3 regions of the Streptomyces sp. NPDC014864 genome follow, and region 3 is predicted to be linked to each of the others. Evidence: riboswitches for the same ligand, from Rfam matches in the RefSeq annotation. Region 3 holds a riboswitch; each other region holds the start of a gene.
The links. A riboswitch is a leader RNA that binds a small molecule or an ion and turns the genes downstream of it on or off. The one in region 3 is predicted to bind thiamine pyrophosphate.
Positions count from the first base shown of each region.

Region 1 (10,095 bases), on a different contig from region 3:
CCCGCCCGTCTCGCTCTCCGTGGACCGGCCCGAGGTGCCGCCTCAGCGCCTGCGGCGTCGTCCCCGTCCACCGCGCGCCGGGGCCGGCTGGGCGGCCGGTGCCGAGGCCGGGTCGCCTCCCGGGCGGTCGGCCGAGACCACGAGGGCGGCGAGGGCCGTGGTGACCGGGACCGAGGCCACCAGGCCGATCGAGCCCACCAGCGTGCGCACGATCTCCTCCGCGACCAGTTCGCTGGTGGCGACGGTCCCCACGCTGCTCTGCGCGATGGAGAAGAGCAGCAGCAGCGGGAGCGCGGCGCCCGCGTACGCGAGGACCAGCGTGTTGACGACCGACGCGATGTGGTCGCGTCCGATGCGGATACCCGCCCGGTACAGGCCTCGCCAGCCCATCGCGGGATTGGCCTCGTGCAGTTCCCAGACCGCCGACGTCTGCGTCACCGTCACGTCGTCCAGCACACCGAGCGAGCCGATGATGACGCCGGCGAGCAGCAGACCGCTCATGTCGATCGACGGATACAGGCCGTGGATGAGGCCCGTGTTGTCGTCCGTGTTGCCGGTGAGGGCGGCCCAGCCGATGAACAGCGAGCCCAGGATGCCGATCAGCACCAGAGATATCAGGGTGCCGAGCACCGCGACCGAGGTGCGCGCGGACAGGCCGTGGCACATGTAGAGGGCGATCAGCATGATGGCGCTCGACCCGACCACCGCCACGACCAGCGGGTTCGAGCCCTGCAGGATCGCCGGCAGGACGAAGAAGTTCAGCAGCAGGAAGCTGATGGCCAGCGCGACCAGCGCCATGACGCCCCGCATCCGCCCGACGACCACGACGGCGAGTGCGAAGACGCCGGCCAGCAGCCCCATGGGGAAGCGCCGGTCGACATCGGTGACCGAGTACTGGAGATCCTTCGGCGCGGAGGGCTCGTAGGCGACCACGACCTTCTCGCCCTCGCGCAACTGCCGCGACTGGTCCGGCTGCACGAACTCGGTGAACGTGCGGCCCTTGTCGGAGCCGGTGTCGACCCGGACCGTGGCCTTCTTGCAGGTGCCGGAGGCCTGATCCGGCGCGGAGGAGCCTCCTGCGGCGGAGGGGCCTCCGGCGGGGGCGCCGGCTGAGGCGTTCGCCCCCTTGCAGCTGACCGCGATCACCCGGGTGACGGTGGCCTGCTGGCTCTGCCGGTCGAATCCGACGCCGGTGCGCTCGTGCGCGGGGGCACCGCCGGGCCAGAGCACCGCGAGCCCGACGACCACCGCGGCGGCGAACGGGATCAGGATCGCCGCGATCACCTTGCGCAGGTGCTTCGAGACGGGCGTGGCGGGCCCATGACTGTGACTGTGCCCGTGGCCGTGTCCCTGCCCGTGCTCGTGGCCCTGTCCGGGCCTGTGCTCGTGGCCCTGTCCAGGCCCGTGCCCGTGCCCATGGCCCTGGGCGTGCCCAGGGCCTGGTCGGCCTCGTGGTTCGGGCGGTGGATAGGGGGACTGCCGTGTCGTGGTCACCGCCAGATCATCGCAAGAACGGCAGAGGCCCACTGTTCACCGCGCCACAAAGGACGCTAGCGTGGAGGCACCTTTGCACACGCGGGAGCTCGGAGCACCGGGCTGAGAGGGCGCTGACCTCCGTATTCGCGATGTTTCACGTGGAACGAGAGATGTCTCACGCGAAACGTCGACGGACGGAAGCCGCTGCGTCGACCGCCGAACCTGTTACCGGGTAATGCCGGCGTAGGGAGTAGGTCTCATGACCAACAAGGACGCACGCACGCCTGCCTCCACGCAGATCTCCAGCGACGGGGAGGCCGGGAAGTCCATCGGCTGGCACAAGGCGTATGTCGAGGGCTCGCGCCCCGATCTGCGGGTGCCGGTCCGTCAGGTGCACCTCACCAACGGGAAGTCGGTCACGCTGTACGACACGTCGGGCCCGTACACCGATCCACTCGTCGACACCGATGTCCGCAGGGGCCTCCCCCCGCTGCGGGAGAACTGGGTCATCGCCCGCGGTGACACCGAGGAGTACGCGGGCCGTCCCGTCCGCCCCGAGGACGACGGGATCAAGCACACCTCGCCGCGCGGGGGCCTGCGCAACCTCGACGCGGTGTTCCCGGGACGGCCGCGCCAGCCGCGCCGGGGCCGCGACGGCCAGGCGGTCACGCAGCTCGCGTACGCGCGCCGCGGCGAGATCACGCCCGAGATGGAGTATGTGGCCCTCCGCGAGAACGTCGCTGCGGAAGTGGTCCGGGAGGAGATCGCGGCGGGCCGCGCCGTGCTGCCGGCCAACGTCAACCACCCGGAGATCGAGCCGATGATCATCGGCAAGCGGTTCCTGGTGAAGGTCAACGCCAACATCGGCAACTCCGCGGTGACCTCGTCCATCGAGGAGGAGGTGGAGAAGATGACCTGGGCGACCCGGTGGGGCGCGGACACGGTCATGGACCTCTCCACCGGCCGCAACATCCACACCACCCGGGAGTGGGTGCTGCGCAACTCCCCCGTCCCCATCGGCACGGTGCCGCTCTATCAGGCCCTGGAGAAGGTCGACGGCAGGGCCGAGGAGCTGACCTGGGACATCTACCGGGACACCGTCATCGAGCAGGCCGAACAGGGCGTGGACTACATGACGGTCCACGCCGGTGTGCGCCTGGCCTACGTGCCGCTGACGGCGAACCGCAAGACCGGCATCGTCTCGCGCGGCGGCTCGATCATGGCGGCCTGGTGCCTCGCACACCACAAGGAGTCGTTCCTCTACGAGAACTTCGAGGAGCTCTGCGAGATCCTCGCCGCCTACGACGTCACCTACTCGCTGGGCGACGGACTGCGTCCCGGCTCCATCGCCGACGCCAACGACGAGGCGCAGTTGGCGGAGTTGCGCACGCTCGGGGAACTCAACAGGATCGCCAAGCGTTTCCACGTACAGACCATGATCGAGGGCCCGGGACATGTCCCGATGCACAAGATCAAGGAGAACATCGACCTCCAGCAGGAGATCTGCGATGAAGCTCCGTTCTATACGCTCGGCCCGCTGACCACGGACATCGCGCCGGCGTACGACCACATCACCTCCGGCATCGGTGCCGCGATGATCGCCTGGTGGGGCACGGCCATGCTCTGCTACGTCACGCCCAAGGAGCACTTGGGCCTGCCCAACCGCGACGACGTCAAGACCGGGGTCATCACCTACAAGATCGCCGCTCACGCGGCCGACCTCGCCAAGGGCCACCCCGGGGCGCAGGAGTGGGACGACGCACTGTCCGACGCCCGCTTCGAGTTCCGGTGGGAGGACCAGTTCAACCTGGCCCTCGACCCGGACACGGCACGCGAGTTCCACGACGAGACCCTCCCCGCGGAACCGGCCAAGACGGCCCACTTCTGCTCGATGTGCGGCCCGAAGTTCTGCTCGATGAAGATCTCGCAGGACATTCGCCGTGAACACGGCACCGGTCAGGCCGAGATCGAGGAGGGCATGGCCCAGAAGTCCAAGGAGTTCGCGGAGGCGGGGAACCGGGTCTACCTGCCCATCACCGACTGACCCCCGAACGCCCCACCGCGGGGTCCGTGTTCCGCCCCATGCCTCGGCCGCGTCAGCCCGAGCCCGGAGTCCGGAGCGCGGACCCCGTGGAGCCGGTGTCGTAACGGAAGGGGCACGACGGTGTTCGGTGGGGAGCAAGATCTCTACTGTCGGGGGCGTGGGTGGGATCGATGTTGCCAATGGAGTGGCCGGCGCCGTCATCGGCATGTTGTTCGCGGTGCTGTTCCAGCAGCCGTTGCAGGACGCCTGGTTCCGGCTGCGGGGGCGCTCGGGGCGCGCGCTGCGCACCCTGCGGCGCCGGGACGAGTCCAGTCCCGCCTGGCGCACCTTCTCCCTCGGGCCGTTGCAGACCTCGGCCCTGATCGTCGAGGGGGACGGGGAGACGCCGATCCCTCCCGAGTCGGTCTTCGTCCACGTGCTCGACGAGGAGGTGAGGCTGCCGGAGGACATGGCGCCCTGGCGGGACGAGGTCGCCGCCGACAGCGAGCGTCTGCGCGCCGAGGGACGCACCCCGGTGTGGAACGGCCCGCGGTACGCCGTGGAGTCGTTCGACATCTCCCGCACCGCCCTCGACGAGACCCCGGAGGTGCATCTGCGCCTGCGGCCGACCGACTACTACACCTTCCTCGCCGCCCAGCAGCTCGACCGCCGACTGCCCGACGGGGCGACCCCCCGCTCGCGCCATCTCGACCCGGGGGAGCCGCTGCGGGCTCCGGCGTTCCTGCAGTGCAGCTTCGCCGTCAACGTCGCGGTGGTCACCGCCGACGACATGCTGGTGGTGAGCCGGCGCAGCGACCGGGTCCGGATGGCACCGGGCGTGTGGAACTCCTCCGTCAACGAAGGCCTGTCACGCCACATCGACTCCTCGGGACGGAGCGCGCCGGACCTGCACGCCGTGTGCCGCCGGGGCATGCGCGAGGAACTGTCGCTGGAACCGCACGAGTACACCGTCGACCTGCTGGCCTTCGTCCTGGACGTCGAGCGGCGGCACTGGAGCGCCCATTTTTACGCCCGGCTCAAGGAGTTGAAGAGCACGGACCTGCAGGAGCGGATGAGCCGGGGCGTCGCGGACCGCTGGGAGCACCAGACGATCGACTACGTGCCCTTCCGGCCCGCCCCGGTGGTCCGGTACATGATGCGGGAGGACCGCGTGCACCGGTGGGCGCCGCTGGCCCCGGCGCTGTTCCACCTCGCTCTCGTCCATGCCTACAGCCGCACGCTCGTCGAGCGGGTGGAAGCGCAGATCCTCAGACGTCCGTAGCCGGGGCGACCCGTACGCCCGGGTCACTCCGGCTGGTGCTCCGGTCCTCCGAAGTCCGGGCTGGTGAAGTCGGGGCTGGTGAAGCTCGTGCGGTGGCCCGGGCTTCCGTCGTCGGGGCTGCTGAAGCCGGGACGGTCGTACCCGAGCCGCGGCATACGGCCGGTCGGCGCCGAGGGAGCCGGTGACGTCCGGGGGGCCGCGCCCGATCCGCGGTCGGTGAGCGCCTCGCGCAGGAACGGCAGTATGCCGCGCTCCAGCAGCGCCTCCCGCCAGGCGTCCCTGGCCCGGGCGACCTCCTCGTCGAGCGCGCCGTACGGACCGGCTGTCGGCGAGGGGCGGTTGCGCAGGGCGGTGAGCAGCAGCCCGACGGCGGCGACGAGGATCGCGGCCGCGGTCACCGCGCCGAACACCCAGCCCGTCGTGATCATGGTCTGGGCGAAGGCCGGCGCGGGGTCGAGCATCTTCAGGACGTAGCCGACGAGCAGGAAGAGGGCCGCGGCGGTCCCGGCCAGCACGGGGGCGAGAACGGCGACGACGGCGACGGCGCCCGCGCCGGTCGTCTCCGCGACCTCTCCCATGGTGGCGGCGATGTCCACCGCCCCCGGCTCGGCGGATCCGGCCTCACGGACGGGCGACGCCGTGGCCTGCTCCGGACGGCGCAGTTCCTCGCGGATCTTCACGTAGTGCTGGTACTCGGTCGCCGCGGCCGCCGTGATGAGGGCGGAGGCGTCGAGTGCCATGGTGCGCAGCTGTTCGAGGTTGAGCCGCTGTCCGACAGCGGCCAGTTCCTGGCGGTGCGGGGCGGAGCGCAGCGCCTCATCGAGGATCCGCTCGTATTCCTGGCGGTCCTCGCTCAGCAGGTGCTGCGGAACGCTGTTCATGTGCATCCCCCGATGCTCCGTAGGGCTTGGGGCTCGCACGCCGGCGAGCCGTCGGGCAGAAACGGAGGGGAGCCTGCTACGGATAAGCCGATGGTAGAGCCGTGACGGCGCGCGGTGACAGGGGGTTTCCACAAATTCGGTGCGGACCTGCGCGTCCGCGAGCGCGACAAGCCGTTCCGGTGAACGCTCAAACGTCCAGGGGCAGTTGCTGGACCAGCAGCTTTCCGGCCATGGTCACGCCGCCGTCCATCGCGATGGCGAGTCCGTCGGCGTAGACGTGCGGTCCCTCCACCACGGGGCCCGCGTTGTCCTCGCCGTCCTCCGAGCCGACCTCGCCGAGCAGATAGGGGATGGGGCTGTGGCCGTGAACGATGCGGTTGCCGCCGTACGTGTCGAGCAGGGAGCGCACGGCGTCGGCGCCGCCCTCGTCGCGGAAGGAGAAGCGTTTCGTGAACTTGCGGAAGAGGTCCCACACCTCGTCGGCGTCGTTGCGCGTGATGGTCTCGCGCACGGTGTCGTTGACCGCCTCGATGGAGTCGCCGTAGTCGAGGTAGGCGGTGGTGTCGGAGTGCACGAGCAGGTGGCCGTCGACCTCCTCGACGGCGTCCAGGCGGGCCATCCACTGCAGGTGGTGGTCCTGGAGGCGGTCCATGTCGGACTTCTGGCCGCCGTTGAGCAGCCAGGCCGCCTGGAAGGTGGCGGTGCCCGCGCCGGAGTGGACGGGGGTGTCGCCGAACCGCTTGGCACCGAGCAGCAGCAGCTCGTGGTTGCCCATGAGCGCCTTGCAGTAGCCGCCGGCCGCGGCCGCCTCGGCGGACAGCCGCATCACGAGGTCGATGACGCCGATGCCGTCCGGCCCGCGGTCGGTGAAGTCGCCGAGGAACCACAGCCGCGCGGTTCCGGCGCACCAGCGGCCCTCGGAGTCGACGAGCCCCTTCTCCCGCAGCGCGGCGAGGAGCTCGTCGAGATAGCCGTGCACGTCCCCGACGACGTACAGGGGGCCCTGACCGGTGGCGGACCCCGGGACCGGTGCGGCGGCCGGGTCGACGGCCACCTGAACCGTGTCACCCCGGTTGATGACGGGCAGGTCGCGCTGCGTGGGCGTGTACGCGTCCGGGTAGCCCTCCCGGGCCGGCGCGGCGGTGTCGGCGGGCTGCGCGCCGTGGGCGTACGGACCGGTCTCGGGCACGTACGCGGGTACCCGGAAGTCGCGCAGCGTCGCCGTCCGCTCCACCTCGGGTCCCTGACCGGCCCCCTGAGTCATCGACCCCTCCACCATCGCGCCGCAGCTGCACCGCTTCGGACTGCCTGGTCGCAGCGGCCCGCGGTGTCGTGGGCCCATCATAGGAATGCGGATCGCGCCATGTGATGACCCAGGGGTGGTGAATCGGAGCAGGACTCCCGTGCACCGCGGCTTTCGCCCGGATTGGGCGGTCTTCGGCGGTCCGGCGGGCGCTCGGCCCAGAGCCTTTCCGCCGGATCCGGCCGGCTCCGGGCGACGCTGCCTCCCGGGTGGGTGCCCGAGTGGGTGCAGACGCCCGTGCCGGGCCCCGCGACCCCGGCAGGATCCGTAGGAGTGGCCCTACCGTCCCTCTGGGCCTCGGGGCGGGCTGACGGTCGTACGGGGCGGGCGCCGCTGGGACGAGGTGCGCACGATCAGCTCGGTCGGTATGACCTGTTCCACCGGCTGGTCCGACTCGACTCCCTCGATCGCGTCGATGAGGAGCTGGACCACCGCGGTGCCGATGCGGCGGGGCTTGAGGGAGAGCGTGCTGATGGGCGGCTCGGTGTTGGCGTACACCGTGGACTCGCTGCAGCACACCAGCAGCAGATCCTCGGGGACGCGCAGGCCGTAGCGGCGGGCGGCGGCGAGCAGGTCGGTGCCGTTCGGGTCGAACAGGCCGTACACGGCGTCCGGGCGGTCGGGCCGGGCGAGCAGCCGGTCGGCGGCGACGGCGCCCGCGCACGGGTCGTGCGCCGGGTAGGCCTCGTACACCGGGTCCTGGCCGACCCGCTCGCACCAGCGCAGGTAGGCGGTGGTCGACAGGTGGGTGTACGTGTCGGTCGTGGTACCGGTGAGCAGGCCGATGCGCCGGGCGCCGGCCTCGGCGAGATGGTCGAGGATGCCGAGGACCGCGGCCTCGTGGTCGTTGTCGACCCAGGCGGTGACCGGCAGGGTGCCGGCCGGGCGGCCGTCGCTGACCACCGGTAAGCCCTGGCGGACCAGCTCGCTCACCACCGGGTCCTGGTCGGAGGGGTCGATGACGACCGTGCCGTCCAGGGCGACGTTCGACCACACGTCGTGGCGCGAGGTCGCGGGCAGGATGACCAGGGCGTAGCCGCGGGCGAGCGCGGCGGAGGTGGCGGCCCGGGCCATCTCGGCGAAGTACGCGAACTCGGTGAAGGTGAAAGGTTCATCCCCGTACGTCGTCACGGTCAGGCCGATGAGTCCCGACTTGCCGGTACGGAGGGTGCGGGCGGCGGCCGAAGGGCGGTACCCCAGCCGGTCGGCGACCTCGCGGACATGGCGCCGGGTGGCGTCCGGGAGCCTGCCCTTGCCGTTGAGGGCGTCGGAGACGGTCGTGATGGAGACCCCGGCGGCGGCGGCCACGTCTCTGATGCCCGCCCGTCCCGGTCGGCTGCCTCGACGTGAGGTTTCCGCGCGGCTCACCTGGTGCTTCCCTGCTGCTGTCATGGCGAGCCGATAGTAGGGCTCTTGCGGTGGGGTAGTGCGGACGCATATGCACGCGTTGACAGGCACGTTTCTGCATGGTCATCAACGGTCAACTCCCTTGGATACCATGCCAGTTAAACGATCCATCGCCAGTACGTGCCGTTGGGGCACGCATGGGCCTGGCGAGCCCACGATGTCTCGAAGAGGTCTCAACTCACCTGCACGGGTGATGCGCGCCACGGCGTGAGCCACCGGCGCGTAGATATATGTGCGACGCGCCCCCTCATTCGTACAACTTCGTACAACGTTGCCCCCGGATGCCGGTGCGACGGGCGGAGTCCGGCCTTCCCCGAACGAGTGATGGCTCCGACCCATACGCAGCCGCGCGGAATCCTCATAAGGTGAGCAGTATTGAAAGCCGGTGGTGGTCACGAGGAGGACTGCGGTGAGCGAGACGAGCCCGAAGCTGCGCGCCGAGCTGGAGGGTATCCCCACCTACAAGCCGGGCAAGCCCGCCGCGGCCGGGGGCCCGGTGGCGTACAAGCTGTCCTCCAACGAGAACCCCTATCCGCCGTTGCCGGGGGTGATGGAGACGGTCACGGCGGCCGCCTGCTCCTTCAACCGCTACCCCGACATGGCGTGCACGGTCCTGACGAACGAGCTGGCCGAGCGCTTCGGCGTGCCGGCCTCCCACGTGGCCACCGGGACCGGATCGGTGGGCGTCGCCCAGCAGCTGATCCAGGCGACCAGCGGACCGGGCGACGAGGTCGTCTACGCCTGGCGGTCCTTCGAGGCGTACCCGATCATCACCCGGATCAGCGGTGCCACCTCGGTGCAGGTGCCGCTCACGCCGGGCGACGTGCACGACCTGGACGCGATGGCGGACGCGATCACCGACCGCACCCGGCTGGTCTTCGTCTGCAACCCGAACAACCCGACCGGCACCGTGGTGCGGCGGGCCGAGCTGGAGCGCTTCCTCGGCCGGGTGCCGGGCGACGTGCTGGTGGTCCTGGACGAGGCCTACCGCGAGTTCATCCGCGACCCCGAGGTCCCCGACGGCGTGGCGCTGTACCGGGACCGGCCCAACGTCTGCGTCCTGCGGACGTTCTCCAAGGCGTACGGCCTGGCCGGTCTGCGGGTGGGCTTCGCGATCGCCCACGAGCCGGTGGCGGCGGCGCTGCGCAAGACGGCGGTGCCGTTCGGCGTGAGCCAGCTCGCGCAGGAGGCGGCGGTCGCCTCGCTGCGCGCCGAGGACGCACTGCTCGGCCGGGTCGGCTCGCTGGTGTGCGAGCGCAGGCGCGTGGTCGACGGCCTGCGTGCCCAGGGCTGGACGGTGCCCGAGACCCAGGCCAACTTCGTCTGGCTGCGGCTGGGGGAGCGCACGACGGCCTTCGCCGAGGCCTGCGAGCAGGCGGGTGTGGTGGTCCGGCCGTTCCCGAACGAGGGGGTGCGGGTGACGATCGGCGAGAGCGAGGCGAACGACATCTTCCTGAAGGTGACGGGGGCGTTCCGCAAGGAGGCCTGAGCCGCGGCGCCGGCGGCTGGTTCGCCTCCCTGGCTCGTTCCTGCCGTTGTCGTTCCTCTTTCGCCCCTCTGGCGTGCCGCCCCCGGACCCGGTCCGGGGGCGGTTCCGTGTTCCGGGCGCCGGAGGGGACCCCCACCCCTCGGACGCCGAACGGGTATGCGTCATAATTGCTTGTGAATGTGAACGCGTTCACAAGCGCGTCCCGATTGCTCCGTGCTGTGCGTTACATCCAGG
Region 1 is NZ_JBIBWT010000021.1:53,929-64,023, reverse strand. It holds gene ACF1A5_RS29525 (YibE/F family protein) at 43-1,494, opposite strand; TPP riboswitch at 1,566-1,743, shown strand; gene thiC (phosphomethylpyrimidine synthase ThiC) at 1,736-3,520, shown strand; gene ACF1A5_RS29515 (hypothetical protein) at 3,678-4,781, shown strand; gene ACF1A5_RS29510 (hypothetical protein) at 4,805-5,668, opposite strand; gene ACF1A5_RS29505 (metallophosphoesterase) at 5,850-6,941, opposite strand; gene ACF1A5_RS29500 (LacI family DNA-binding transcriptional regulator) at 7,245-8,357, opposite strand; gene hisC (histidinol-phosphate transaminase) at 8,782-9,861, shown strand.
Region 1: linked by a shared signal. The riboswitch ahead of thiC (phosphomethylpyrimidine synthase ThiC) and the one ahead of ACF1A5_RS20870 (thiamine ABC transporter substrate binding subunit) in region 3 are both predicted to bind thiamine pyrophosphate.

Region 2 (10,095 bases), on a different contig from region 3:
AGCTCCGTGCCGGAGGCGACCAGCGCCCGCTCCAGCACCTCCAGGCTGGGCGCCCCGCCGGTGCCCATGATCAGCCGGGAGGTGAAGGACGTTCCGCCGAGGACGAGGTGGTCGTCGGCCATGGGTCAGCCCCCCTGGACGGCGGTCAGCACTTCGACGCGGTCGCCCTCGGCCAGGGCCGTGGACGACCACCGCGTGCGCGGGACGACGGTCTCGTTGAGGGCGGCGGCCACTCCGGCGGGGGCGGCGGTCAGCAACGCCACGACGGTGTCCAGAGCCGTGCCGGACGCGACCTCGCGCGGCTCCCCGTTGACCGAGATGTTCATGCGGGCTGCTCCGAGAGTGCGGCGGCGCGAAAGCGGCGCGGGCTGAAGGGGCGGGCGTCGTCGGGCAGGTCCCCGGTGACCAGGGCGTGTGCCAGGGCGTCCCCGGTGACGGGGGTGAGCAGCACGCCGTTGCGGTAGTGCCCGGTGGCCAGCAGCAGCCCGTCCAGGTCGGTCGGGCCGAGCAGCGGCGCGTTGTCGGGGGAGCCCGGACGCAGCCCGGCCCGGGTCTCCGTCAGCGGCAGCTCGGTGATCCCCGGCACCAGTTCGTGCGCGTCCCGCAGCAGCTCGTACACACCGCCCGCGGTCACCGCGGTGTCCCAGCCCAGCTCCTCGCTGGTCGCCCCGACCACCAGCTCGCCGTTCAGCCGCGGCACCAGGTAGACCTGGCTGCCGCGCACCACGGCCCGTACCGTCCGGCTCAGGAAGGGCGCGTACCGCTTCGGCACGGTCAGCCGCAGCACCTGGCCCTTCACCGGCCGCACCGGCGGCAGCACGTCGGCCGGCACGCCCGCGAGCCGGCCGCTGAGGCTGCCCGCCGCGAGCACCACCCGGCCCGCGCCCAGCACCGTGCCGTCGCGCAGCACGCAGCCCGCCGCCCGGTCCCGGACCACGGTCAGCCGCTCGGCCCAGGCGCGGTGGAAGACCACGCCCGCCCGCTCGCACGCGGTCACCAGGGCGCGGGCCAGCCGCCGCGGGTCTACCTGGTGGTCGCCGTCCACCCGCAGACCGCCCCGCACACCCGGCGCGAGCATCGGCTCCAGCCGCCGGCACTCGCGCCCCGACAGCCACTCGGAGTCCAGGCCCGACCGCTGCTGCAGCGCGTGCAGCTCCCGCAGATGGGCCCGGTCGTCGGCGTCCAGCGCGACGGCGAGCGTGCCGCACCGGCGGTAGCCGAGGTCGAGGCCGGTCAGCTCGGTCAGCTCGGCCGCGAAGTCCGGATAGCGGCGGGCCGAGGCCAGGTTCAGCCCGAGCAGGGTCTGCTCGCCGTGGTGCAGTTCGGTGACGGCGGCGAGCATCCCGGCCGCCACCTGCGCGGCCCCGCCGCCCGGTTCGGGATCCACCACGGCCGTGGTCAGGCCGCGCTGCGCCGCCCGCCAGGCCGTCACGAGCCCGATGATCCCGCCCCCGACGACCAGGACGTCCGCGGTGCCCGGGGACGAGGTGCCCGTGGCCGAGATGTCCGGAGACGTGCCCGGCGACGGGGTGCCCGGAGGCGACGTACTCGGAGACGGCGTACCTGAAGACGACATGGGCGTCCAGCCCCTCCCTTCGCCGGCATGACCCGGATCAGGTTCGTACGGTCGGAGGCCGCCAGCCTCCCTCTCAGCCCGGTGCGTCCGGGCTCCCGCGAGTGCTTGTACGGTGGCCACCCTAGCCCGCCGGGCACCGACCTCGTAAGGGAGCCTTCGCCCATGCCGCGCTCGCTCGACGGCCTCGTCCTCGCCCCCGTCGCCGACCAGGCCCCCGGCCAGGTGGGCACCCGCACCCGGTTCACCTACCACGAGCGGAACGGGGAGATCTGGGCCGAATACGCGGGCGGTGACGTCGTACGCGGCCATCTGGTGGGTATCCGGGAAGGGGACCGCCTCGACTTCCGGTACGTGCAGCTCAAGCACGACGGGACCACGTCCTGCGGGCACTGTGTGTCGACGGTGGTCGAACTGCCCGACGGGCGTGTCCGGTTGGAGGAGAGCTGGCAGTGGGAGTCGCAGCCGGGGAGCGGGACGAGCGTGGTGGAAGAGGTGACCGGCCCCGCTGTGCAGCAGGTCACGCGGTCCGCACCCTGACTGACCCTCCGTCAGGTGTCTAAGGTGATCGGGTGAGCGAGCAGACGCAGGAACACGGCACGTCACAGCCACGGCACGTGGTCGTCGCCGGCGCGGGCATGGCCGGAGTGCAGACCGCGGTGGCCCTGCGCGAGCAGGGCTTCACCGGCACCGTGACGCTGATCGGCGCCGAACCCCACCAGCCCTACGACCGGCCGCCCCTGTCCAAGGCCGTCCTGCTCGGCAAGGCCGAGGACTCCGCCTTCGACGTCGACTTCGAGGCCCTCGGCATCGAACTCCAGCTGGGCCGCGAGGCGCTCGCCGTGCGGGTCGACGCGCACGTCCTCGACACCTCCACCGGTCCCGTGCCCTACGACGTGCTCGTGCTGGCGACCGGCGCCGAACCGGTCCGGCTGCCGGGTGCCGAGGGTGTCCCCGGCGTCCACCTGCTGCGCACCCTGGACGACGCCGAACGGCTGCGTCCGGTCCTCGCCCGGCAGCACGACGTCGTGGTCGTCGGGGCCGGCTGGATCGGCGCCGAGTTCGCCACCGCCGCCCGCGAGGCGGGCTGCGCGGTGACGGTCGTCGAGGCCGCGGACCGCCCGCTCGCCGGGGCGCTGCCCGCCGAGGTGGCCGCACCGATGGCCGCCTGGTACGCCGACTCCGGCGCCGTGCTGCGCACCCACGCGCGCGTGGCGCGCGTCGAACCGGGCGCGGTGGTCCTCGACGACGGCACGCGGCTGCCCGCGGGCGCCGTCGTGGTCGGCATCGGCGCGCGCCCCGCCACCGGCTGGCTGGCCGGCTCCGGCATCCCCCTGGGCGCCCACGGCGAGGTCCTGGCCGACGACCACCTGCGCGCCGGCGCGCCGGACGTGTACGCGGTCGGCGACTGCGCCTCCTTCCCCTCGGGCCGGTACGGGGAGCGCCTGCTCGTCCACCACTGGGACAACGCCCTGCAGGGTCCGCGCACCGTCGCGGCGAACATCCTGGGCGAGACCCCCGCGGTCTACGACCCGGTCCCGTACTTCTGGTCCGAGCAGTTCGGCCGCTTCGTGCAGTACGCCGGCCACCACGCGTCCGCCGACACCACCGTCCTGCGCGGCGACCCGTCCGGACCGGCGTGGACGGTGTGCTGGCTGCGCGAGGGCCGCCTGGTGGCCCTGCTGGCGGTCGGCCGTCCGCGGGACCTCGCCCAGGGCAGACGCCTGATCGAGGCGGGCACGCCGATGGATCCCGGCCTGCTGGAGGACCCCGCGCGCCCGCTGAAGACCGCCACCGCCGAGGGAGCGCCGCCCACGGCGCCGACGTAGGACCCTCCCCGGGTGGACGGGCCTGACTTCCGACTGTCGGTCCCAGATGGCACGCTTGATCCCGTGACCGAGATTGACGCAAAGATCGATGCTCTCGTCCCCGCCTGGCTCACCCTCCCCGACATCGCCGAACAGCTCGGCGTCGAGGTGACACGTGTGCGGCAGCTGGTCAAGGACGGCCAGCTCATCGCCGTACGCCGTGGTGAGAACCGCGCGCTGCACGTCCCCGCCGCCTTCATCGACGGGGACAAGGTCGTCAAGGGACTGTCCGGGACCCTGACGCTCCTGCGGGACGACGGTTTCACGGACGAAGAGATGCTGGAGTGGCTCTTCACCCCCGACCCGACCCTGCCCGGCACCCCCGCGCAGGCGCTGAGCGAGAATCGCGGCACGGAGGTGAAGCGCCGCGCCCAGGCGCTCGCCGTCTGATCCAGTACAACCGTTCCCACGGCGTACGGGCCGCGCCCACCGGGGCCGCGGCCGCGGCGGGCTGCGGCCCGCCGGGGTCACGGCCCCTCCGGGGCGCGTCCCGTACGCCGACGACACACCGCACCGACACCGGGGGGATCCACGTATGCCCGACACCGCCGCCCGCGCCCGTGACCGGCTGGCCGGCGCCCGGCTCTACCTGTGCACGGACGCCCGGACCCGCCAGGGCGACCTGCCCGAGTTCCTGGACGCGGTCCTGGCCGGCGGGGTGGACATCGTGCAGCTGCGCGACAAGGGCATGGAGGCGGCCGAGGAGCTGGAGCACCTCCGGGTCTTCGCCGACGCCTGCGCCCGGCACGGCAGGATGCTCGCGGTCAACGACCGGGCGGACGTCGCGCACGCCGCCGGCGCCGACGTGCTCCACCTGGGCCAGGGCGACCTCCCGGTCCCCGCGGCCCGCGCGATCCTCGGGGGCGACGTGCTGATCGGCCGCTCCACGCACTCGAAGGCGGAGGCCGAGGCGGCCGCCGCGCAGGACGGCGTGGACTACTTCTGCACAGGTCCGTGCTGGCCCACGCCCACCAAGCCCGGCCGCCCCGCCCCCGGCCTGGACCTGGTCCGCCACACCGCCGCCCTCGGCACCGCCCGGCCCTGGTTCGCCATCGGCGGCATCGACCTCGGCAACCTGGACGAGGTCCTCGACGCCGGCGCCCGCCGCGTCGTCGTGGTCCGGGCGATCACCGCGGCGGACGACCCCGGCGCGGCGGCGGCGCAGTTCGCCGAGCGGCTGCGCGGGGCCGCGTAGGCGTCATCGGCCGGCCGGCCCCGCCCTTCGGCCGCGGTCCCGCTCGGCCCGGGTTCGGCCTCCGCCCGCTCCCGTCCGGCCCGGGTTCGGCCTCCGCCCGCTCCCGTCCGGCCCGGTCCCGGCGCGCTCGGTCTCAGCCGTCTCGGTGCCGGCGGTCCGTGCCGAGCCGTCTCATTCCGTGGACACCGACGGGTGCGGAGGGGATTTCGCGGGGTCCGGATGTCCAAGGGGTGAACAACGAGTCGACAAATCAGGCAAATTTCCGGCTTTCGGTTGGGGGACCGGCGCACCCTGGATAACCTGCGAGTATGGCCCTCGGAACCGCATCCACCCGGACAGATCGCGCCCGGACCGTCCGCGACATCCTCGCCGCAGGCAAGGCGACGTACTCGTTCGAGTTCTGGGCGCCCAAGACGGAGAAGGGCGAGCGCAACCTGTGGAACGCGCTCCGGAGGGTCGAGGCGGTCGCCCCCGACTTCGTCTCCGTGACCTACGGCGCCGGCGGTTCCACCCGCTCGGGCACCGTGCGGGCCACCGAGCAGATCGCCTCCGACACGACGCTCACCCCGGTCGCCCATCTCACCGCGGTCAACCACTCCATCGCGGAACTTCGCAACATCATCGGCCAGTACGCCGACGCCGGGATCCGCAACATGCTGGCCGTGCGCGGCGACCCGCCCGGCGACCCGATGGGCGAGTGGGTGGCGCACCCGCAGGGCGTGACGTACGCGGCCGAGCTCGTCCGGCTCATCAAGGAGTCGGGCGACTTCTGCGTCGGTGTGGCCGCCTTCCCCGAGATGCACCCGCGCTCGGACCACTGGGACACCGACGTCGCGCACTTCGTCGACAAGTGCCGCGCCGGGGCCGACTACGCCATCACGCAGATGTTCTTCCAGCCCGAATCGTATCTGCGCCTGCGCGACCGGGTCGCCGCGGCCGGCTGCGAGACCCCGGTGATCCCGGAAGTGATGCCGGTCACCAGCGTCAAGATGCTGGAGCGGTTGCCGCAGCTCAGCAACGCCTCGATCCCGGGCGAGCTGAAAGAGCGGATCCTCACAGCCAAGGACGATCCGGCGGCTGTACGCTCGATCGGGATCGAGTTCGCCACGGAGTTCTGCGCGCGGCTGCTGGCCGAGGGAGTCCCCGGACTGCACTTCATCACGCTCAACAACTCCACGGCGACCCTGGAAATCTACGAAAACCTGGGCCTGCACCACCCCCCGCAGGCCTAGACCGGCCGCACCGCGATGGGACACACTGCGTAGCGGCCACTGGGAGAGGGGCGTACATGGGCTGGACGGTCCTCTACATCGCGTTCGGCGTCGTCGCGCTGTGGCTGCTCGGCGAGGTGCTGCTGCAGTACAAGGCGCGCCTGCGCTGGCGGTTGCTGGCCTTCGCCGGCTTCCTCGGCGTCGTGCTCGGCGTGCTGATCCCGTCCGTCGTCGTCATCGGTCTGGGCGCCGCCGCGTTCGCGGTCGGGCAGACCTACGTCACGCTGTCCTTCCGCCGCGGCTTCGCGGCGGGCTGGGCGGTCCGCGGCCCGGGCGCCGACGCCGGCAGCAAGCGCCGCCGCGGTGAGGCGGCGGACCACCACGAGCCGTCCCTGGAGGTCTCCGACCCCGAAGCTGCGGACGGCGCCCACGCCGACGGCGTCCACGGCCGCGACGGCCTGCCGTACGGCGACGAGTACGACCACGAGGACGTCTTCACCCCCGCCCGGTCCGACGGCCCCTCGGCAGCCGAGACCACCGCCGTGTACGAGCCGCAGCCCATGCCCGACGACACCGGCTCCTACGGCGTGTACGGCAACTCCGCCTCCGGTTACCCGGGCGGCCCCGACTCCGCCTACGCCACCGCCGGGCACCCCCAGGACCAGTACGCGACCGCCGCCCAGGGCGCCGACCAGAGCTACGCGTACGACTACTCGGGCTACGCACAGCAGAGCTACGGCTACGACGCCGCCGGCCAGCAGCAGTACGCCGCCTACTCCGACCCGTACATCGGCACCCAGAGTTACGGCGACGCCTCCTACGACACCGGTTACGCGGACCAGCAGGGCTACGGCCAGCAGGGCTACGGCCAGGACGCGTACACCGGCGGCTACGGCGGCGAGACCCCGTCCAGCGGGGTCTGGGTCCCGCAGCAGCGCGGCGACGGCACCTACGGCGGTGAACTCCCGCCCGAGCAGTCCTACCCCTACCAGGGCAACGGCCAGGGCCAGGACCAAGGGCAGGCGCACGGCAACGGGTTCGACGAGCAGTACCGTTTCTGACGGGCAGTACCGTTTCCGGCGCGTCCGGCCCGCGTCCGGCGCGACCCGCCGGGGACGGTTCCGGGCCGCCCGGTCAGGACCGGCCCGCGCTCACTGCGAGCCCCTGAACTCCGGCCCCTCCACGATCAGTCCGGCCACCAGCGCCCCCGACATTCCCGCGTGCGGAAGGCCGCCCCCGGGATGCGACCAGCCGCCGACCCGGTACAGACCGGGCAGGCGCGTGATGTTCGCCGGGTGCAGAAAACGGCCGCCTCCGGCGGCGAGCGCGGGAGCGGGCACGGCCCCGTGGCGGGCGCCCGTCTCGGCCTGGGTGTGCGCGGGCGTGCGCACCTCGTGCCACAGCAGACGCTCCCGCAGGCCGGGCACCGCGGACCCGGCGGCTTCGAGGAGCAGGTCGGCACAGTGCCGGACCACGGCTTCGTCCTCCCAGCCGGCCTCGGCCGACATCACGGCGGACAGCACCGCGGACTCGTGCGCCCCGTCCGGCCGGAGCGCGGGGTCGTCGGGGCGCAGCACGGTCACCGTGGGACGCCCGGGTCGCTCGCCGCCGGGTGCGACCAGCAGATCCAGCTCGGACTCGAAGTCCGGTGCGTGGACGACCGTGCGGTGCGCGGCGCCGGCCTCCCGCTCGCCGCGCAGGGCCAGCAGGACGGTGAACCGGGCGAACGGGGGCGAGACCGTGTCGGCGCGCACGTCCCCTTCCTCGTCCAGCGGACGATCCGTCAGGGCACGCAGCCGCACCGGGTCCACGTCGGCCACCACGTGGTCGGCCCCCGCCGCCGTACCGTCGGCCAGCTCCACCCCCGCCGCCCGGCCGTCCTTCTGCGGGATCCGGATGACCTCGGCACCGAAGACGAACTCGACCTTGCGCCGCACGCACCGCTCGTACACCGCCCGCGCCAGCTCGCGCATGCCGCCGCGTACGTACCAGGTGCCGAAGGCGTGCTCCATGTACGGCAGCACGGCAGCGCTCGCGGGCACGGTCCGGGGATCGAGACCGTACGCGAGCACCTGGGTCTCCAGGAGGGCGGCCAGCCGCTCGTCACGCAGCTCCCAGGAGCCGATCTCGCGCAGGGTCCGTGCCCGCCGTGTGCGCAGCAGCCGCTTGTGCGGTACGGCCGGGTACGGCTCCCGCTCGGCGAGTACCCGCCAGTCGGGCCACAACGGCTCCTCCAGCAGTGGCCGCCGGGTGCGGTCCCAGGTCTCGCGGGCCCGCACCAGGAAGTCGCCCCAGCGCTGACCGGCGCCCGCGCCCAGGGCCTCGTCCAGGGCCGCGACGACACCCGCGCGCGAGGCGTTCGGCAGGGACACCTCGGTGCCGTCCGCGAAGACGTGCCGCGCGGCGGGGTCGACCTGGACCAGCTCGACGACGTCCTCCAGCGTCTCCTTGCCGGTCTTGACGAAGAGGTCGCGGTAGACCGCGGGCAGCGGGAGCAGTCCCGGGCCGGTGTCGAAGGCGAAGCCGTCCCGCTCGACACGGCGCACCGCTCCGCCGTACGTCTCCGTCTGCTCGTACACCGTCACCCGGTGGCCCGCGACGGCCAGCCGGGCGGCGGCCGCCATCGCGCCCATCCCGGCGCCGATCACCGCAATCCGTGCCATGCCGGCGACTTTATCGGCAGCCACCGACAGCTCCGGCGGCGGGGCGCTGACCAGCGCTTTCCCCGCAACGGGCTGAAGCGCGCGGGCCGTCCCGGCCGATGGCCGCGAGCGCGCCCCGGGCGGCCGGGGAGCAGCGGCACGCACGCGGCCGGCACCGGGGGACGCACCGGCGTCGTGGGGGCGCGTGCGCAGGAGTGAGTACCCGTACCTAGCCGGTGAGATGAGTACGCGCGCGGATGGGGCCCGGCCTGCGCGGACGGGAGAGTGGAGGCACGGGAAGGGGCACGGCTCCGGTACCGCCGGCACGGGGCGGCGGAACGGGGCGGCCCTCGACCGCTCCTTCCGCCGGCTCACGTCGGCGGGAGCGAGACACGGGGGAGCCCGGGGGAACGACCGTACGGGGGCCCAAGGGGAAGAACGGGGGGCGCGAAAGGCGCCGGTGCGCGAGGGCCCGCGGGGGACGCGGCCTTCGCACACCGGCGCCTTCCGCCGTGCGTGCCCGTCAGCGGCCGCCGCTCACCCGCCCCTGGAGCAGCCGGGACAGCGCCGCGTGGACGTCGTCCAGGGAGCGCTCCGGCTGGAAGGACTTCCAGTCCAGGGCCGCCACCAGCACCATGCCGACCAGCGCGGCCGCGGTCAGCTGGACGTCGATCTCGTCGCTGAACTCGCCGGCCGCCACGCCCTCGTGCAGGACGTCCTCGACGACCGCGACCGCCTCCTGCCGGACCACCATCAGCGTCGACTGCCAGGCCCGGTTGGTGCGCCACAGCTCGGCCACGTACAGCTGGGTGAAGGCCGGGTAGCGGTCGATGAAGACGAGGCCGGCCCGGACCATCGCGTCCAGGGCGTCGACACGGCTGCCGCCCTCGCGGGCCGTCCGCTCCGCCGCCTCCCGCAGGGAGGCGGTGAGCAGTCCCACACCGTGCCGCAGCAGCTCCTCGAAGAGGACCGACTTGCTCGCGAAGTTGTAGTAGACCGTGCCCTTGGCGACCCCCGCCCGCTCGGCGATCTCGTCCACCGTGGTGGCCGAGAAGCCCTGCTCGGCGATGAGCGTGACGGCTGCCTCGTAGAGCTTCTGCCGGGTGGCCTCGCGGCGGGTACGGCCGCCCCGCGTGGCGCTGCTGCGTTCCATGGCGTCGATTCTCACAGCAACGGACTCCGCGCAGGGCACCGAGGGCGCCGGTGGCCTCGAACGCTCCGGGGACGCGGAGGTGGCCGGGCACGCCGATCGCTCCGAGGGCGCCGCGGCCGTCGGCGGGGTCACAGGCTCAGCTCCGGGTGCAGCCGGTCCAGCGACCACACCTGCCGGCGGCGGGCCGCGAGCGCGGTCAGCGCGAGCGCGCCCGCGGTGAAGGCCGTGAGCACCGCGCAGGCCGTCCACACCGGGCCGAGGCCGCCGCCGGTGATGAGCCTGCGGAGGGAGTCGACGATGTAGCTCATCGGCAGGAACGGATGGATCGCGTTGAAGAAGCCCGGACTGGTCTGCACGGGGTAGGTGCCGCCGGCGGACGTCAGCTGCAGCATCAGCAGGGCGAGGACGAGGATCCGGCCCGCCGCACCGAAGCGCGCGTTCAGCCACTGCACG
Region 2 is NZ_JBIBWT010000012.1:60,783-70,877, forward strand. It holds gene ACF1A5_RS22060 (thiazole synthase) at 1-122, opposite strand, end outside; gene thiS (sulfur carrier protein ThiS) at 126-326, opposite strand; gene thiO (glycine oxidase ThiO) at 323-1,576, opposite strand; TPP riboswitch at 1,574-1,685, opposite strand; gene ACF1A5_RS22075 (hypothetical protein) at 1,739-2,113, shown strand; gene ACF1A5_RS22080 (NAD(P)/FAD-dependent oxidoreductase) at 2,146-3,402, shown strand; gene ACF1A5_RS22085 (Rv2175c family DNA-binding protein) at 3,466-3,831, shown strand; gene thiE (thiamine phosphate synthase) at 3,977-4,636, shown strand; gene metF (methylenetetrahydrofolate reductase [NAD(P)H]) at 4,945-5,868, shown strand; gene ACF1A5_RS22100 (hypothetical protein) at 5,925-6,908, shown strand; gene ACF1A5_RS22105 (phytoene desaturase family protein) at 6,999-8,510, opposite strand; gene ACF1A5_RS22110 (TetR/AcrR family transcriptional regulator) at 9,013-9,642, opposite strand; gene ACF1A5_RS22115 (YhgE/Pip family protein) at 9,771-10,095, opposite strand, start outside.
Region 2: linked by a shared signal. The riboswitch ahead of thiO (glycine oxidase ThiO) and the one ahead of ACF1A5_RS20870 (thiamine ABC transporter substrate binding subunit) in region 3 are both predicted to bind thiamine pyrophosphate.

Region 3 (10,095 bases):
TACAAGGGCGACAACACCTTCCTGCACGGCTACACCTTCGGCGGCCACCCGGTCTCCGCCGCGGTGGGCCTGGCCAACCTCGACCTGTTCGAGCGCGAGGGCCTGAACCAGCACGTGCTCGACAACGAGGCCGCGTTCCGCTCGACCCTGGAGAAGCTGCACGACCTGCCGATCGTCGGCGACGTCCGCGGCAACGGCTTCTTCTACGGCATCGAACTGGTGAAGGACAAGAACACCAAGGAGTCCTTCAACGAGGAGGAGACCGAGCGCGTCCTCTACGGCTTCCTCTCCAAGGCCCTGTTCGACAACGGCCTGTACTGCCGTGCCGACGACCGCGGCGACCCGGTGATCCAGCTCGCCCCGCCGCTGATCTCCAACCAGGAGACCTTCGACGAGATCGAGCAGATCCTGCGCGCCACGCTGACGGAGGCCTGGACCAAGCTGTGACGCGGGGCGGCCCCGCGGCCGCACCGGCGATCACGCGAGGCACATACCTCCGATCAGATGATCATCTCCGGCCCCGGCGCCGTCCGTTCGAGTGAGAAACGGCGGCCCGGGGCCGCGTACTGTCCGGCCTCCCGCCCTCGGCTGCCTAGCGTGCCAGTGACCGACCGGCTTCGCCTTCGTTCCCCCGGACGGGGGAAATCGCGGATCCCGCACGGCATTTCCGATGTGAACCGAGGTGTACGCCATGGTGGTGGCCCCGCCGGACAACGACGTGCTCTGGGCACGCGCACTGCACTTCACCCACGACGACGGCTCGCCCGCGCTCAGCGGTGTCTCGCTCGGCGTCCGTCAGGGCGAGATCCTCGCCGTGAGCGGCCCGAACGGCAGTGGCAAGACGACCCTGCTGCACTGCCTGTCGGGGCTGGTGCCCGCGCAGCGCGGCGAGGTCTGGTTCAACAGCACGCCCGTGCACACCATGGGCCCGCTGACCCGGGAGCGGATGCGCCGCGACCGGTTCGGCTGGATCGACCCGTCCCCCGTGCTCGTCCCGGAGCTGAACGTCTGGGAGAACACGGCGCTGCCCCTGATGCTGCGCGGCACCAGCCGGCGCCGCGCCAAGACGGCCGCGCTGGAGTGGCTGGAGCGACTCGACGTCGGGGAGCTCACCCGGAGGCGCCCGCACCAGCTGCGCCAGGCCGAGCGGCAGCGCGTGTGCATCGCCCGCGCGCTCGCGCCCGCGCCGACGGTGCTGTTCGCCGACGAGCCCACCGCGCCGCTGCACCGTGCCGACCGCGCCCATGTGCTGCGCACGCTCACCACGGCGGCCCGCTCGCACGGCATCACGGTCGTGCTCGCCACGCACGACACGGAGACCGCGGCCCTCGCCGACCGCACGGTGGCGCTGCTCGACGGGCGGTGCGTGAGGACCGTGCACCTGCCGCCCGTCGGCGAGACGGAGGGCAGGGCGGCGTGCTCGCTCTCCGTCTGACCCGCGCCGCCCGCCCGGCCGTGCAACTGCGCCGTCTGACGGTCGCGGCGGCGTCGGCGGGCACGGGCTTCCTCCTGCTGTGCACCCTCGGCTACGCGCTCGGCCGCCCCGAGCACTCCGCCGCCGCCGCGCTGCGGCTGTCCTGGTGCGCGGTGCCGCTGGCCGCCACGGTCCACCTCGCGGTGGCGGTCGCCCGCACCGACCCGGGCACGCGGCCCCGCCCCGGCCTGTCCGCGCTCGGCCTCGGGCCCGGCCGTCTGATGGCCCTCTCGGCGGCCACGACGGCCCTGTCCTGCACGCTCGGCTCGCTGCTCGCGCTGCTGGCCTTCGTGCTCCTGCGCGGCAACCTCACGACGCTGTCCTTCGGCGGCGCGGTCCAGGAGTTCCTCGCCGCGCACCAGCCGCTGCCGGTCCCGGCCGTGCTCACGCTGCTGGTGCTGGTTCCCGCGCTCGCGTCGGTGGCGGCGGCCCTGGTGCTGCGGCCGCGCGAGCGCGGGCGGACGGCCGGGGCACGGGGCGCGGTCCGGGGGTTCGGCCGGTTCGGGGCGTACGGGCGGGCGGGGGCACGGGAGACGTTCGGGGCGTACGGACGGTTCGGGGCCCGGCTGAGGGGCGGGGCGGGCGCGTCCGGAGCCGCGGCGGGCGCCGACCCGGCCACGCCCTCCGCGCCGCTCGCCGGCGGTCGTAGGGGCAGGGCGGCGCGGGTCCTCGCGGCGGCGGGCGCTCCGGCGGCCGAGGGCCGTGCGGCCGCGGCCGGACTGCCCGCCGCCGCGGACGGCTCCCCCGCGGCCGACGGCTCCCCCGTGTCGGCGGACGACTGGGCCGGCGCGCTCACCGGTGCGGAGCACGACGACGCCGACCCGCACCGCCCCCCGGCCCCGCGCCGGCCCCCCGCCGGCCTCCCCTGGGGCATCGCCGTACTCGCCGCCGGCCTGGCCGTGGAGGCGTACGCGAACCGGTTCGTCACCCTCTCCGGCCCCGTTCGGCCCGGCGACGGGGCGGCCGCCTCGGGGCCCACCCTGCCCGGCGGTCTCACCGCGGGCACCGCGCCCACCCTCGTCGGCTGGCTGCTGACCGCCCTGGGCCTCGCCCTGGCGGGTCCCGGCCTGACCCATCTGATGGGGTGGCTGCTCCAGGCCGTGCGCCCCGGTGCCGTGCGCCTGCTGGCCGGCCGGGTCCTGATGGAGGAGGCGGGCCGCATCGGCCGCCCGCTGGGCGTCGTCTGCGCGGTGGCCTCGGGGACGTACGCCATGATCGTGCTGTACCGCGAGGGCGCACCGGCCTTCGGGCCGCTCACCCTGCTCGGCACGCTGCTCGTGACGGGCTGCTCGGTGGCCACTTTGCTGATCGCGGCCGTCGAGGCGCGCCAGGCCCGCGCCGGCACCACCGCCGCGCTGCTGCGGCTCGGTGCGCCCGCCACGGCCCTGCGCGCGGCCGCCGCCCTGCGCGCCGCCGCACTGCTGGGCCTGTTCGCCCCGCTCACCCTGGCCGTCGCCGACCTCGCCGCCCTGCCGCTGGCCGCCTGAGCGGACGCGGAGGGCGGCGCGCGGCGAGCGGTCGGCGGCGGGTCGGGGACGGGACGGAGACGCGGGGCGGAGAGAGTTCTGCGCCCGCCGATGAGTTTCGTGCGGGTTCCCGGTCTACCCCCACCGAACGGCACGCACCCGATGGGAGACCTCGCATGTACCAGCAGATGATCTTCGTGAACCTGGCCACCGACGACGTCGAGGCGTCCGGGAAGTTCTTCACGGAGCTCGGATACACCATCAACCCGCAGTTCAGCACCGACGAGTGCGCCTGTGTCGTGATCAGCGACACCATCGTCGCGATGCTGCTCAGCAGGCAGCACTACGCGACCTTCACCCAGAAGGAGATCGTCGACTCGACCAAGGCCAGCGAGGTGCTGCTGTGCCTGAGCGCCGAGAGCCGCGAGAAGGTCGACGAGCTGGTCGACCGGGCGGTCGCGGCCGGCGGCCGGGCGACGGGCCGGACGCAGGACCACGGCTTCATGTACGGCCGCGCCTTCGACGACCTCGACGGACACACCTGGGAGGTCATGTGGATGGACCCGGCGGCCGTGCAGCGTTGAGGCCCCCAAGGCCTTGAAACATCGGGGTGGTTAATAAGCAGGCAAAGTCAACACCTCCGGGGCGCATATGCATTGACACTTGATGGGGCCCACCAATACACCTGTGAGCTCCTGGGGATGCCGGGGCGTCACCTAGCGGCCGCCTCAAGTCCCCTTCAACCCCCCTCAATTGCACATCCCCCGAAGGGCAAAGTGGCCATCTTGTCCATATCCCGACGCAGCGCACGCACCGTGCGCGCCCTCGGTGTCGCCTCCGTGTCCGCCGCCCTCGCACTCGGCGCGGCGGGCAACGCGCTCGCCTGCGACATCACCGAGTTCTCCGCCGAGGCCAAGTGCGAAGGCGGCAAGGGCGTCGTCGTCGTCACCGACAAGGACCCCTCCGGCACTCCGGCGGTCGTCTCCGTGTTCCTCGAGAACAACGGCGCGGACGCGAGGAAGGTCGGCGAGAAGCGGGTCGCCGGTTCGCTCAAGGGCACCGCGGTCACCTTCACGGAGAACTGGGAGCCGAACGCCATCTACCGCGTCCACGTCAAGGCCGGCAAGGGCGGCAAGAAGAAGGCGCTGGTCGACGCGGACATCACGCCGAACCTGACCACTCCGTCCACGGCCTGCGCGACGCAGGAGAGCAAGTCCCCGACCCCGTCGACGCCCACGAGCAGGCCCCCCTCCCCGACCGCTTCGGCGCCCGCGGCCGGCACCACGGCGCCGTCCGGTTCGCAGAGCAGCACCGCTCCGGCCGGCGCCGCGAGCAACGCTCCGTCGCCCGCGGCCGGTGACTCCAACCTCGCCGAGACCGGCGCGAGTTCGAACACCGGTCTGATCGCCGGGATCGCGGTGGCCCTGGTCGTCGTCGGCGGCGGTGCCGTCTTCCTCGGCCTGCGCCGGCGCGGGGCCAACAGCGGGCGCTGACGCCCCGCGCACCGACGGGCGGCGGACGCGTCGCCCGCCGCACACGCCGCCGGCCCGTCCCCTCGGTCGAGGAGGGGACGGGCCATCGGCGTTCCCGGTCACCCGGAGGTGGCCCGCTCCTCCAGCCAGAACTCCGCAGAGCGCGGTCCCCGACCACGTCCGACTCGGCGCCGCACGAGTCGCGTCGTGGGCCGCACCCTGCGGACGGCCGGTCAGCCGAGCACCACGGTTTCGACCGCGTCGAACTCCACCCCGACCTCGTCCCCGACCTCCGGCGCGTGCCGCAGTGCGCAGGCCGCCTCCAGCCTGGGCGCATCGTCCGGCTGGAGGTGCACCGCGACATGGGTGCCCCGGAAGGCGCGGGCGGTGACCGTGCAGCGCAGGCCCTGGTCGGCGGGGACGAGACGGACGCCGGCGGGCCGGACGAGGAGGGTGCGGGCACCCTGCGGCGCTCCCTCGGGCACGGGCACCTTGCCCCACGGGGTGACCGCGGCCTGGCCGCCGACGGTCGCGTCGACGACGTTGTCGAAGCCGAGGAAGCGCGCCACGAACGCGTCCGCCGGCCGCTGCCACACCTCGAGCGGCGTGCCGGACTGGGCGATCCGCCCGTCCCGCATCACCACCACCCGGTCGGCGAGCGCGAAGGCCTCGCCCTGGTCGTGGGTGACGGCGAGCACGGTGGTGCCCAACCGGTCGAACAGCTCGCGCAGTTCGACGACGAGCCGCTCACGCAGCGAGCGGTCGAGCTGGCCGAGCGGTTCGTCGAGCATGAGCAGCCGGGGCCGGGGCGCGAGCGCCCGGGCCAGCGCCACCCGCTGCTGCTCCCCGCCGGAGAGGGCGGACACCGCCCGCGACCCGGCGCCGGGCAGCCCGACCAGCTCCAGCAACTCCCCCACACGTGAAGCTCGTTCGCTCTTCTCCGCGCCGCGCATCCGCAGCCCGAACGCGACGTTGCCGCCGACGTCCCGCTGCGGGAAGAGCTGGTGGTCCTGGAACATCAGCCCGACCTCGCGCCGGTGCGCGGCCACCCCGGCCTGGTCCCGTCCGTCGAGCAGCACCCGTCCGGAGTCCAGCGGCTGCAGCCCGGCCACCGCCCGCAGCAGCGTGGACTTGCCGCTGCCGCTGGGGCCGAGGACGCACACGATCTCGTGCTGTGCGACATCGAGGTCGACGGCGTCCAGGACGGGCCGCCCGCCGAGGCGGACGGTCACGGCGGCCAGGCTCAGCAGCATCTAGAACTCCCCGCTCCGGTCGGTGCGCAGCCGCTCCAGGACGAGCAGCGCGGCCGCGCACACCACCATCAGAATCGTCGACAGGGCCATCGCCTGGCCGTAGTTGAGGTCGCCGGGCCGTGCGAGCAGCCGGGCCACGGCGACCGGCAGGGTCGGGTTGTCGGGCCGCGCGATGAACACGGTCGCCCCGAACTCGCCGAGCGAGACCGCGAAGGCGAACCCGGCGGCGATCAGCAGCGCCCGGCGCACCATCGGCAGGTCCACCTCGCGCCACACCCGCCACGGCGACGCCCCGAGCACGGCCGCCGCCTCCCGCAGCCGCGCGTCCACCGCCCGCAGCACCGGCAGCATGGTCCGGACCACGAAGGGGACGCCGACGAGGGCCTGGGCGAGCGGCACCAGGAGCCAGGAGGACCTCAGATCCAGCGGCGGCTCGTCCAGGGCGATCAGGAACCCGAAGCCGACGGTCACCGCGGACACCCCGAGCGGCAGCATCAGCAGCGCGTCGAACCCGCGGACGATCCGGCCGGCGTCCCGGCGGGTGAGCGCGGCGGCGGCGAGAGCGCCGATCAGCACGGCGACGGCGGTGGCGGCGACCGCGTAGGACAGGGAGGTGCCGATGGCGGTGACCGGCGCCACCAGGAAGGTGCCGCCGTCGGCGTCGGTCAGCGCCCGGTAGTAGCCGAGGCCGGGTGCTTGCAGCGACCGCTGCACGAGCACCGCCAGCGGCAGCAGAAGCAGCACCACGACGGTGCCGAGGACGCCCGCGAGGAGCGCCCACTGACCGGCCCCGCGGGGTCGGCGCGCGGTCATGGAGGCGTCGACGAGCTTCAGGGCCGCCTCCCGCCGCCGTACGGTCCGGGCGTGCACGGCGAGGATCGCGCCGACCGCCAGGAACTGGACGACGGTGAGGACGGCGGCGGTGGACAGGTCGAAGATCTCGGAGGTCTGCCGGTAGATCTCCACTTCGAGGGTGGAGAAGGTGGGGCCGCCGAGGATCTGCACCACGCCGAAGGAGGTGAAGGTGAACAGGAAGACCATGAGCGCGGCGGCGGCGACCGCGGGCGCGAGGGCGGGCAGGGTGACCTTGCGCCAGGCCCGCATCGGTGAGGCGCCGAGCATCCGGGCGGCCTCCTCCTGCCGCGGGTCGAGCTGGGCCCACAGACCGCCCACGGTCCGTACGACGACGGCGTAGTTGAAGAAGACGTGCGCCAGCAGGATCGCCCAGACCGTGGTGTCCAGCCGTACGCCCCACAGCTGGTCGAGGAGCCCGCCGCGCCCGACCAGGGCGAGGAAGGCGGTGCCGACGACGACCGTGGGCAGCACGAAGGGCACGGTGACCACGGCGCGCAGGACCTGCCGGCCCGGGAAGTCGAGGCGGGCGAAGACGTACGCGCCGGGCAGCGCGACCAGCAGGGTGAGCGCGGTGGAGGCGCACGCCTGCCAGGTGGTGAACCACAGCACGTGCCGGATGTCGGGCTGCCCGAGCACGTCCACGAGCCGCCCCAACCGCCAGACGCCGTCGACCCGGAGGCCGCGCCGGACGATCGCGGCCACCGGGTAGGCGAAGAACAGCGCGAAGAACGCGACGGGCACGGCCATCAGGCCGAACCGCGCCGCGTTCCCCGTGCGCACCGGCGCACGGCCCTCGCGCGGGGTCACTTCAGTACGAGCGACGTCCACGACTTGACCCACTGGTCACGGTCGGCGGCGATCTTGCCGGGGGCCATGGTCTCGGGGGCCTTGGCGGGCGGGCCGTACCGGGTGAACTCGGCGGGCACCTTCGCGCCCCCGACCACCGGGTAGACGAACATGTTCAGCGGCATGTCCTCCTGGAACCTCTTGGAGATCAGGAAGTCGACGAGCGCCTTGCCGCCCTTGTCGTTCTTCGCGTTGCTCAGCAGCCCGGCGAACTCGATCTGCCGGAAGCAGGTGCCGGTGGCGACCCCGGTCGGGGCGGTCTTCGGCCGGGGGTCGGCGAAGACGACCTCGGCGGGCGGGGAGGAGGCGTAGGAGACCACGAGCGGCCGGTCGCCCTTGGCCTTCCTGCCGGCCGCGGAGCCGGAGAACTCCCCGTTGTAGGCCTGCTCCCAGCCGTCGACCACCTTGACGCCGTTGGCCTTGAGCTTCTTCCAGTAGCCGGACCAGCCACCGTCGCCGTACTTCGCGGCGCTGCCGAGCAGGAAGCCGAGGCCGGGCGACGAGGTGGCGGCGTTCTCGGTGACGAGCAGGTTCTTGTACGCCGGCTTGACCAGGTCGTCGAAGGACTGCGGCGGGGTCAGCTTGTGCTTGCCGAACCACTCCTTGTCGTAGTTGACGCAGATGTCGCCGTAGTCGATCGGGGTGACCCGGTGCTTTGCCCGGTCGAGCTGGTAGGCGGCGCCGACCTGGTCGAGTCCCTTGGCCCGGTACGGCTGGAACAGCCCGTTGTCGAGGGCGCGGGACAACAGGGTGTTGTCGACGCCGAAGAAGACGTCGCCCTGCGGGTTGTCCTTGGTGAGGATGGCCTTGTTGACGGCCTGTCCGGCGTCGCCGTCCTTGAGGACCCTGACCTTGTACCCGGACTGCTTCTCGAACTCCTTGAGGACGTTCTTCGACACGGCCCACGCGTCGTGGCTGACCAGGGTCACGGTCTTGGTGTCGCCGCCACTGCCGCCCGCGGAACCGTTCGACGATCCGCAGGCGGACAGCGTGACGAGGCCGAGCCCGACGGCCACGAAGGTCTTGGTGTGCACTGGATTTTCCTCCTGGGGTTGGCCAGGAAGAGACGCGGCCCTGCCCGGGTCCGGCGGACGGTGTCCGCGGGTTCCCGGGCAGGGCGCAACAGCTCGAGTGAAGACCGATCTCCCTACCCAGAATGACCCGGGCGAGGTTCGGAGGGTCTGCGGCCCGATTGCCGCACTCTCAGCGCTGTGGCGCTCCCCTGTCGGAATATGAAGATGTTGATATATGGACGGCCTCAGACTACCCCCCGTCCCGGTGGCACAACCCGCCCCGTCCCGGTGGCAGCCGTCCGGCCGCTACCTCTCCGTGGCGGCGAGCTGCCCGCACGCCCCGTCGATCTCCTGGCCCCGGGTGTCCCGGATGGTGACCGGCACACCGTGGGCGGCGATCGCCTCGACGAAGGCCTTCTCGTCCTCGGGCCGGGACGCGGTCCACTTGGAGCCCGGCGTCGGGTTCAGCGGGATGAGGTTGACGTGCACGGGCTTGCCCTTGAGCAGCCGCCCGAGCCGGTCCCCGCGCCACGCCTGGTCGTTGATGTCCCGGATCAGCGCGTACTCGATGGACAGCCGGCGCCCGGACCTGGCCGCGTACTCGAACCCGGCGTCCAGCACCTCGCGCACCTTCCACCGGGTGTTCACCGGTACGAGGGTGTCGCGCAGCTCGTCGTCCGGCGCGTGCAGGGAGACGGCCAGGCGGCACTTGAAGCCCTCGTCGGCGAACCGGTGGATGGCCGGGACGAGACCGACGGTGGACACGGTGATCCCGCGCTGCGACAGGCCCAGCCCGTCCGGCTCGGGGTCGGTCAGGGCCCGGATGGCGCCGACGACGCGCCGGTAGTTGGCGAGCGGCTCACCCATGCCCATGAAGACGATGTTCGACAGCCGCGCGGGGCCGCCCGGGACCTCGCCGTCGCGCAGGGCCCGCATCCCGTCCACGATCTGGTGCACGATCTCGGCGGTCGACAGATTGCGGTCCAGACCGGCCTGGCCGGTGGCGCAGAACGGGCAGTTCATACCGCAGCCGGCCTGCGAGCTGATGCACATGGTCACCCGGTCCGGGTAGCGCATGAGCACCGACTCCACGAGGGTGCCGTCGAACAGCCGCCACAGCGTCTTGCGTGTGGTGCCCTGGTCGGTCGACAGGTGCCGCACCACCGTCATCAGGTCCGGCAGCAGCGCCTCCCGCAGCTTGGCGCGCGCCCCGGCGGGGATGTCGGTCCACTGCTCCGGGTCGTGCGCGTACCGCGCGAAGTAGTGCTGCGAGAGCTGCTTGGCACGGAACGGCTTCTCGCCGATCGCGGCGACAGCCTCCTTGCGCTCGGCAGGAGTGAGATCGGCAAGGTGCCGCGGCGGCTTCTTGGCTCCGCGCGGGGCGACGAAAGTGAGTTCTCCGGGCTTAGGCATGGCGGTACCAGTGTCGCAGATCCAATCGGGTGACCTGGGGGTGTCGCCGGCGACGACCGTCGTCGGCAGTCGTCACCGGGCGACCTCGGAGGGCCAGGGACGGCCCGGGAAGGGAGCCGGCCGCGACGGCGCCTCTCCCGTGTCACTCGTCCGCGCCGTCGGGGGCGACGGCGGGCCGCCCTCCGCTGAGGCTGGGACCTGACAGGGGTGCGGCGCGCCGCATCTTCGGAATCCCACTGACCGGACGGATCGCGGCACGGCGGACCCGCTCCGCCGAGGAAGGGAGGAGGGGTCTGCGCATGA
Region 3 is NZ_JBIBWT010000011.1:51,342-61,436, forward strand. It holds gene ACF1A5_RS20835 (aspartate aminotransferase family protein) at 1-447, shown strand, start outside; gene ACF1A5_RS20840 (ABC transporter ATP-binding protein) at 695-1,435, shown strand; gene ACF1A5_RS20845 (hypothetical protein) at 1,417-2,961, shown strand; gene ACF1A5_RS20850 (VOC family protein) at 3,117-3,524, shown strand; gene ACF1A5_RS20855 (LAETG motif-containing sortase-dependent surface protein) at 3,726-4,433, shown strand; gene ACF1A5_RS20860 (ABC transporter ATP-binding protein) at 4,646-5,665, opposite strand; gene ACF1A5_RS20865 (ABC transporter permease) at 5,666-7,267, opposite strand; gene ACF1A5_RS20870 (thiamine ABC transporter substrate binding subunit) at 7,324-8,400, opposite strand; TPP riboswitch at 8,493-8,600, opposite strand; gene rlmN (23S rRNA (adenine(2503)-C(2))-methyltransferase RlmN) at 8,686-9,792, opposite strand; gene ACF1A5_RS20880 (hypothetical protein) at 10,092-10,095, shown strand, end outside.